2 regions of the Streptomyces sp. WM6372 genome follow, and region 2 is predicted to be linked to the other one. Evidence: riboswitches for the same ligand, from Rfam matches in the RefSeq annotation. Region 2 holds a riboswitch; the other holds the start of a gene.
The links. A riboswitch is a leader RNA that binds a small molecule or an ion and turns the genes downstream of it on or off. The one in region 2 is predicted to bind guanidine.
Positions count from the first base shown of each region.

Region 1 (4,407 bases), on a different contig from region 2:
GAGTCGGTGGAGTACCTCGTACATGTTGCTGGAGGCGGCCACAGCCTTCTCGAGGACCTCCATGGTCCACTTCACCCCCTCCCGCTCGAAGTGTGATGTGTCGATCCCCAGCTTCCGCATGCGGACGCGAACGTATCCCCGGGACCCGCCCCGCGGGATCGCCCCCAGTTTCTCCACCGCCTCGCTCAGCGTCCGCGACGTACGCGCCGCCTCCGTCAGGCGTTCCCTCGTGTATCGGCTCGTCGCCATCCGACGCCCCCTCCGTTCCCGGCCGCGTGTGCGGCTCTCGTACGGAGTAACGGGGTGATAGTCGGACGGTTACGGGCTTTTTCGTCCGATAAGCGGAGCGGCCCGCACCGGGTGGGTGCGGGCCGCTGTCGGGGAGGGTGGGTGTCGTCAGATGCCCAGGTCCTTGATGATCTTGGCTACGTGGCCCGTGGCCTTGACGTTGTAGAGCGCGCGTTCGACCTTGCCCTCCTCGTCCACGATCACCGTGGAGCGGATGACGCCCGTCACCGTCTTGCCGTACAGCTTCTTCTCGCCGTACGCCCCGTAGGACTCCAGGACCTTCTTCTCCGGGTCGCCGACCAGGGTGACCCTCAGGTGCTCCTTCTCGCGGAACTTCGCCAGCTTCTCCGGCTTGTCCGGGGACACGCCGATCACGTCGTAGCCGGCCTCGGCCAGCACCGACAGGTTGTCCGTGAAATCGCAGGCCTGCTTCGTGCAGCCCGGCGTCAGCGCCGCGGGGTAGAAGTACACGATCACCTTGCGGCCCTTGTGGTCGGCCAGCGACACCTCGTTGCCGTCCGCGTCGGGCAGGGTGAAGGCGGGGGCGGTGTCGCCCGGCTGGAGTCGCTCGCTCATGTCAACAGTCTCCTCGGGAGGGGATCGGTACGGTCCGAGACTAAGCTGACAGACTGTTCATGGTGGGCTACGGCCCCTACTCGACCCGACGACGACGGAGGCAGCGCGGTGCCCGTGCCCGAAGCCAGGACCCCCGCACAGATCGAGGCGGACATCGTCCGCCGCCGCGAGCAGCTCGCCGAGACGCTCGACGAGATCGGCGTGCGCGTGCATCCGAAGACGATCGTCGGGGACGCGAAGGCCAGGTTCGTCTCGACCGTGGACCACACCGCCGGGCGGGCCGTCGTCGCCGTGAACCGTCTCCTGACGGACGTACGGGACGGCCTGCGCCACGAGGACGGCGCCCCGCGCTTCGAGCGGATCGCACCCATCGCGCTGGTCGCGGCCGGGGTGATCGGCCTGCTCGTCGTGTCGGCGCGGCGCAAGCGCTGATGGCCCTGCGGCGTACGGGCCGGTCGCGGACGGGTAGGTTCGTGGCGTGAGCGACGACACCAACACCACCACCCACGACAAGCTGCCCATCCGCATGCTGCACGACCGTGTGCTCGTGAAGTCCGACTCGCCGGAGGGCGAGCGGCGCTCGGGCGGCGGCATCCTGATCCCGGCTACCGCCGCCGTGGGCAAGCGCCTGGCCTGGGCCGAGGTGGTCGCGGTCGGGCAGAACGTACGCAGCGTGGAGCCGGGCGACCGGGTGCTGTACGACCCCGAGGACCGGGCCGAGGTCGAGGTGCGGGGTGCGACGTACGTGCTGATGCGCGAACGGGACCTGCACGCCGTGGCCGCGGAGCGGCTGGAGGGGTCCAAGGACTCCACCGGGCTCTACCTGTAGGGGACCGTCGTAGGGGACCGCTGGAGGAGAGCGCTGTAGGAGAGCGCCTGCCTGCGGAGGACCGACGTCGAAGGGCCGGTGACCGGTGTCACCGGCCCTTTCGCATGGGCTTTGCTACGGTGGTGGAGAACCCCGACGAGACGCGCCGTACCGGGTAGCCGTGGCTGGACGACAAGACGACGCACCCCGTTCGCTCTCGTTCCGGAGGTGCCTGTCATGGCCTGGGTTCTGCTTCTCCTCGCCGGTGTGCTCGAAGTCGGCTGGTCGATCGGTATGAAGTTCACGGAGGGCTTCACCCGGCTGTGGCCCAGTGTGTTCACCGGTGCCGGGATCGTCGCCAGCATGGTGCTGCTCTCGTACGCCGCCAAGACCCTGCCCATCGGTACCGCGTACGGCGTATGGGTGGGCATCGGCGCGGCCGGCGCCGCCGTGCTCGGTATGGCGGTGCTGGGTGAGCCCGTCACCGCCGCCCGGATCTTCTTCATCTGCCTGCTGCTGGTCGCCGTGGTGGGGCTGAAGGCGACCTCCGGTCACTGATCCGCCGGACACACGCCCCGGCTGCGGCTATTCCAGGTATTCCGACGACGGGCGGCTGCGCAGGCCGCCCGTCACGCCGCCCAGGGCGCCGGCCGTGGAGCCCTCCGTGGTGCCGGCGCTCGTCCCCGCACTCGTTCCGGTGGAGGTGCCCGCGTCCGTCCGGCCCCCCGTGGTGTCGCCCTGCGTGGTCTCGCCCCCGGTGGTCTGCCCCTGGTTCTGGCCTTCGGTCTGGCCGCCCTGGTCCTGGCCGCCGGTGGGCGGCGTCGGCCGGCCCGGGCGGTTCGGCCGGCTCGGCGGCGGCGGGGACTCGGGGGTGCTCTCGCCCTCCGACGGCTCCGGGCTGCTCGGGACGAACGGCGGCGGGGACGGCGCCGCGCCCGGCTGGAGTTCGAGGTCGAAGTCCAGGGGGTCGCTGTTCTCCAGGGCCGTCTTCGTGTACTGCGCCCAGATCCGGGCCGGATACCCGCCGCCCCCGATCCGGGCCTCGCCGAGCGCCCCGTACAGGGATTCCAGGGCGCCCGTATCGGGGTCCTGGCCCATCATCGAGACGACCGTGACCAGGTCCGGGGTGTACGCCGCGAACCAGGCGGAGCGGTCCAGTTCGCCGGTGCCCGTCTTGCCGGCGGCCGGGTGCCCGGCGGCGAGGGCGGCCGTACCGGTGCCGTTGTCGACGACGCTGACCAGCATGGACGTGGTGGTGTCGGCGGCTTCGCGGCTGACGGCCTGCTTCGGGGTGCGGTCGGGCAGGGGGACGTCGGCGTCGCCCTTCTCGATCTTCTCGACGAGGGTGTACGGGGTGTACCGGCCGTGGTCGGCGAGGGTCGCGTAGGCCTGGGTCATGTCCAGGACGCTGGCCTGCATGGTGCCCAGCGCCATGGCCGGCCCGGGGTCGAAGTTCGGGGTGCCCGGGGGGATGCCGAGGTCGATCGCGGTCTGCTTGACCTTGGCGGTGCCGACGTCGACGACCATCTGCGCGAAGACGGCGTTGACGGAGAGGTCGGTGGCGGTGTTGACGGTGATGTTCCCGTACGAGATCTGCCCCTCGTTCTCGGGGGCGTAGGGGGTGCGGGTGCCGACCACGCGGCGCTTGTTGTCGCCGTTGTAGACGGTGTTGGGGGTGATCCGGCGGCCGTCCTGGGTGCGGGAGTCGTTCTCGACGGCGGCCGCGAACACGAACGGCTTGAAGGTGGAGGCCACCTGGTAGTCGTGCCGGGTCGCGTTGTTGACGTACTGCTTGGTGTAGTCGATGCCCCCGTACATGGCGACGACCTTGCCGGTGGCCGGGTCGATGGAGACCCCGCCGGCCCGTACGACGCGGTCGGCCTTGCGCTTCGCCGGGTCCAGTTCGCTGACCATCTTCTCGTCTACGGCGTCGACGAACGCGTTCTGCCTGCCCTTGTCGATCGTGGTGGTGATGCGGTAGCCGCCCTCGGCGAGGGTCTTCTCGTCGAGGATCTTGTGATCGACGATGTAGTCCTTGACGGCCTCGACGAGGTAGCCGCGCTGGCCGGAGAGCCCGGCGGCCGGGCGGACCTTGCCGGGTTCGGGGAAGCGGGTGGCGCTCCGCTCGGCCGCCGGCAGCCACTGCTTCTTGACCATGCCGTCGAGTACGTAGTTCCAGCGGGCGAGGGCGCGCTCGCGGCTCTGGGGGTGGGCGACGACGTCGAAGGCGCTGGGGGAGTTGAGGAGGGTGGCGAGGTACGCGCCCTCGGCGGTGGTGAGTTTGTCGACGTCCTTGCCGTAGTAGGCCTGGGCGGCGGCCTGGATGCCGTACGCGTTGCGGCCGAAGTAGCTGGTGTTGAGGTAGCCCTCCAGGATGTAGTCCTTCGACTTCTCACGACCGAGTTTGATCGCGATGAAGAACTCCTTGACCTTGCGCTTGATGGTCTGTTCCTGGCCCAAGTAGTAGTTCTTGACGTACTGCTGGGTGATGGTGGAGCCGGACTGGGTGCCCTTGCCGGTCGCCGTGTTCCAGGCGGCCCGGATCATCGCCTTGGGGTCGACGGCCCGCTCGGAGTGGAAGTCCCGGTCCTCCGCGGCCAGTACGGCTTCCTGGACGGTGCGGGGGATCTGCGAGAGCGGGACGTTGACGCGGTTGACCTCGCCGTCGCGGGCGAGCTGGGAGCCGTCGGCGTAGAGGTAGAGGTTGGACTGGGCGGTCGCGGCGGCGTTGGCGG
Region 1 covers NZ_LGDB01000230.1:25,010-29,416, forward strand. Annotated here, with positions in the region: gene ADK52_RS34020 (HNH endonuclease signature motif containing protein) at 1-249, opposite strand, end outside; gene bcp (thioredoxin-dependent thiol peroxidase) at 397-864, opposite strand; gene ADK52_RS34030 (DUF3618 domain-containing protein) at 979-1,296, shown strand; gene ADK52_RS34035 (GroES family chaperonin) at 1,391-1,693, shown strand; guanidine-III (ykkC-III) riboswitch at 1,798-1,879, shown strand; gene ADK52_RS34040 (DMT family transporter) at 1,910-2,230, shown strand; gene ADK52_RS34045 (transglycosylase domain-containing protein) at 2,258-4,407, opposite strand, start outside.
Region 1: linked by a shared signal. The riboswitch ahead of ADK52_RS34040 (DMT family transporter) and the one ahead of ADK52_RS14530 (Ohr family peroxiredoxin) in region 2 are both predicted to bind guanidine.

Region 2 (4,407 bases):
ACCTGCGCGCGATCGGGACGGTCAACGCAACTACCACGGGCCGACCGGGCGAGGCGGCGCGCATTCGCTGCCCGGTGTGGGCCGGGGTCGGGTCGGAAGACCCGATCATGCCGCCCGCGCAACGGGACGCGTTCACCGCTGAGATGCAGGCCGCGGGCGTCGACTGGCGCCTCGTGGTCTACGGCGGCGCCTTGCACGCCTTCCATCACCCGCCGGTCGGCCACCCCGTGGTCCCCGGCGTCGGCTACCACCCACGGCACGCGCAGCGAGCCTGGAGCGACGTCGTCGACCTGCTCGCCGAGTGTCTGCCCGTGACGGAGGATCTGGGGCATGGCCCAGGGAAGCATGCTGGCCCCGGGCACTGACAGTCCACTCCCCTCAAGTCCGCACAGCAGAAACGCATTCGGGCGGTGCCTTGCTCGATCGCGGAGACGTGTTCACAACTACCGCAGTGGATACCGCATTTACTGCGGCAGTACCGGAAGGGCGGTACGGCGTGACGATCGAACCGGTGACCGAACTCGGGAGCGGGGCGCACTTCGGTTGCCGCGTGCTCGGGTCGGCTCGGGTCGTACCTCTGTCCGCCCCGCCGTCGTCGTACACCGCGGCGGTCGGGCGGTAGCTGCGCTACGCCCGCCCCGGCGCCGACTCGGTCGCCCGGCACGTCGCCGAACGCGACCCCGCTGCACGCTTCGATTCACGCCGCCGCGCCGGCCGGGTCGGCGAGAGGCCTGGAGACCCCGCTCGTGCGGTACGGCCCCGACGGCCTGTCACAGCCGCCAGTACGTACCTGCACGGGAATCGACGTGCACCACGTGCCGGCCGACGCGCACCACGTGGTACCCGGGGCCCGACCACGAGCCGTCGGCCCCGTCGGCCCCGTCGGCGCCGGGCAGCGGGTCCCAGATCTCCAGGAAGGTACTGCCGTCCGGGTTGGTGCCCCACTCGACGAGATGGTCGCCCTCCCACCGGAAAGCGCCGACGTCTTCGCCGGGCTCGCCCGTGAGGTGGTGGAAGCGCACTCGGGAACCGTCGTAGGACGTCGTACCCGCGAAGCCCCGGCTGTCGGCGTAGTACGGGCCGGCCTGCAGCCACACCGCTTCGCGTTCCACGAGAAGGGGTCCGCCGTTGCGGCTGATGCCGCGCCGCAGCCAGGCGCCGCGCTCGGGCACCGGTACGCCGGGGTGGTCCGGGAAGCGGACCTCCGGCCCCGGCCCCGGTTCAGGCGCGGTCATCGGCGGCCGGGTCGTCCACGGCCAGAAGGGTCAGCGGTACGTTGCCGCGCACTGCCTGCGAGTACGGGCAGACCGCGTCCGCCCGGTGCAGCAGGGGCTGGAGGTCCGCGGCCCGCCACCCCGGCAGGCTCACGGTGAGGGCCACCGCGAGGCCGTAGCCCGCGGGCGTGTCCGTGGTGCCGAGCTGGACCTCGCAGGCGACGCGCGCGGCCGAGGCGTCCGCCCCGAACTCGGCGGCGACCTCCGCGAGCGCCGAGGTGAAGCAGGCGGCGAAGCCGGCCGCGAACAGCTGCTCGGGGTTGGTGGTGCCGGCCGCGTTCTTGCGCGGCGGGGCGAGGCGGACGTCCAGCCGCCCGTCGTCCGTGCGGACGGATCCGGTACGGCCCCCGGCGGCATGCGCGGTCGTCCGGTACAGGCTGCGGGTGAGTGGCACGGTCATGGCGTTCGGCCCATCTTGCTCGACGAGGACGCCGCCCGGGCGCGGACGGCGTACGGCGCTGCTCCTGCAGCACCTCGCGCGTCGTCGTGCGTAACCGGGTACGGCGCATCTCGTCCGGGGCCGTGAATCCGACCGCCGGACAAACTAGCAACGGAGCCGGCCGACCGGGGCCCGCCCCCGCGGTGACGTTCCTCACCCCTGACTCCCGGCGCATCAGGCTCTGACGGCCGCATGGAGCACTCAAGCACGGGAGCCGTCGAGGACGAGGTCGACCAGGCGTGGGGCGAGGGCCTCTTCGAGGGGTTCGCCGGTGAGGAGGACCCTGGCGAGGAGGGGGCCCGTGATGGCTTCCACGACGAGGTGCGGGTCGGTGCCGGCGGCCAGTTCGCCGCGGTCGATGCCGCGCTGGACGAGTGTTTCGGCGGGTTCGAGGCGGGCCTGCCAGTACGTGCGCCGCCCCTTCTCCAGTGCGCCTTCCTCGCGGACCGTTCCCAGGAGCAGCAGCGCGGCGCCGGCGGGTGTGGCGAAGAAGCGGGTCAGAGCCGTGAACAGCTCGCACAGGTCCTCGCGGACGGCGCCGGTGTCGGGCGTGGGAAGGGCCTGCTCGGTACGGGTGGCGAGCGCGTCGAAGATGAGGTTCTCGCGGGTTTTCCAGCGTCGGTACACCGAGGTCTCGTGGACGCCTGCGGCGCGGGCGACGGCGCCGACGGTGGTGGCCGCCAGCCCCTGAGAGGTGAGCAGGTCGACCGTGGCGGCCAGGACGGCCTGGCGCATCCGTTCCCCGCGCCGCCGCAGTGGCGGTGCGTCCTGCCCGCCCGATTCCTTGTCCGGCTCCTCGTCGATGGTCACTCGGCCACCCTATCGCAAGGGTCCTTGCGATACGAAGCGGACGAGGTTACGTTGGAAAGCAAGTCGACTTGCGTTGGCTCGTCGGCCGGCTCCCGGCCAGACCCGCCGGGCCTCGCCCCAGCAGCCCCGGGCATCGCCTCGCCCGGCCCCGGGCCTCGCCTCGCCCGGCCCCAAGCCTCGCCCGGCCCGGCCCGGACATCCCCTCCCATGCCATGCCACAGACCGGAAGTGGATCAACCGCAATGGAACTCATGCGTGCCGCGCGCCTGCACATCCCCTCGCGCACCCTGACCGTCGAAGAGGTCCCCGTTCCCGCCCCCGGACCCGGGCAGGTGCTGGTCAAAGTGGAGGCCGCGGGCGTCTGCCTCTCCGACGTACACCTCATCGACGGCACGCTCACCCCGGCCCACCTGGCGGGCGACACCGTCACCCTGGGACACGAGGTCGCCGGCGTCATCGTCGAGTGCGGACCGCACGTCACGGACTGGAGCGCGGGCCGACGCGTCGTCCTACAGGCGGGTGAGGTGCGCGACGACCGGGTCCTGACGCGTGGTGTCGACTACGACGGCGGCTGGGCCTCGTACGCACTCGCCTCCGTCGAGACCCTCGTCGCCCTCCCCGGATCGATTCCCTTCGAACAGGGAGCGATCATCCCGGACGCCGTCTCCACTCCCTGGGGTGCCATCACGACGACCGCAGACGTACGCGCGGGCCAGGCCGTCGGGGTGTGGGGCATCGGCGGTCTCGGCGTCCACGCCGTCCAGCTGCTGCGCGCCATCGGCGCCTGCCCCATCGTCGCGGTGGACCCCGCCCCCGCCGCCCGCAGGCGCGCACTCGACCACGGCGCCGACCTGGCGCTGGATCCCGCCGACCGCAGCCTGCCCGACCGGATCCTGGCCACCACCGGCGGCCGCGGACTCGAGGCCGCGTTCGACTTCGCCGGAGTCGCAGCGGTACGGGAGCAGGCCCTGAGCGTGCTCGGGCGGAAGGGACGCCTGGTCCTGGTCGGACTGACCGACCAGCCGCTGACCGTCACCGACGGCACCCTCTTCAGTTACCTCCAGCACCAGGTCCTCGGCCACTACGGATCCGCGGAGGACGCCGTGGCGCAGCTGATGACCCTGGCCGGGGGCGGCAGGCTGGACTTCTCCCGCTCCATCACCGACGTACTCCTGCTCGCCGACGCGGCCAAAGCCGTCGAGCGCCTGCGCACCAAGCAAGGCGATCCCATCCGCCTCGTCCTGCGCCCGTGAGCCCGTCACCCAGCTCCGTCACCCAGCCCCTGACCCAGCTCCGTCACCCAGCCCCTGACCCAGCTCCGTCACCCAGTCCCGTCACCCTCAGGCACGCACGCCCCTCCCACGCACGAAAGGCCCCGCCATGCCCGTGGACCCCGCCCTCGCGGCCCTGCTCGATCAGCTCAACGGCACGCCCGCCCCGCGCATCCGCGACACCGACCCGAACGTGCTGCGCGACGCGAACCGGCAGCTGGGCGCCGGCTTCGCCGCGACGGCGCCGATCCCGGTCGGCTCGGTGGAGGACGGCACGGTCCCCGGCCCCGCGGGGAACATCCCCGTACGCGTCTACCGGCCGGCGACCGATGGCCCCGTTCCCACCGTGGTGTTCTTCCACGGCGGCGGCTGGATCGCCGGTGACCTCGACACGCACGACGACGTCACCCGCAGGCTCTGCCGCGACGTGGAGGCCGTGGTCGTCGCCGTCGACTACCGGCTGGCACCCGAGCACCCCTTCCCGGCCGCCCACGACGACTGCCTCGCCGCGGCCCGCCACATCGCCGACCGCATCGACGACTACGGCGCCCGCCCGGACCGGCTCGCCGTGGCGGGCGACAGCGCCGGAGCGAACCTGGCCGCCACCGTCGCC
Region 2 covers NZ_LGDB01000176.1:21,618-26,024, reverse strand. Annotated here, with positions in the region: gene ADK52_RS14540 (dienelactone hydrolase family protein) at 1-365, shown strand, start outside; gene ADK52_RS14535 (hypothetical protein) at 771-1,235, opposite strand; gene ADK52_RS14530 (Ohr family peroxiredoxin) at 1,222-1,674, opposite strand; guanidine-III (ykkC-III) riboswitch at 1,750-1,813, opposite strand; gene ADK52_RS14525 (TetR/AcrR family transcriptional regulator) at 1,915-2,448, opposite strand; gene ADK52_RS14520 (zinc-binding dehydrogenase) at 2,766-3,776, shown strand; gene ADK52_RS14515 (alpha/beta hydrolase) at 3,904-4,407, shown strand, end outside.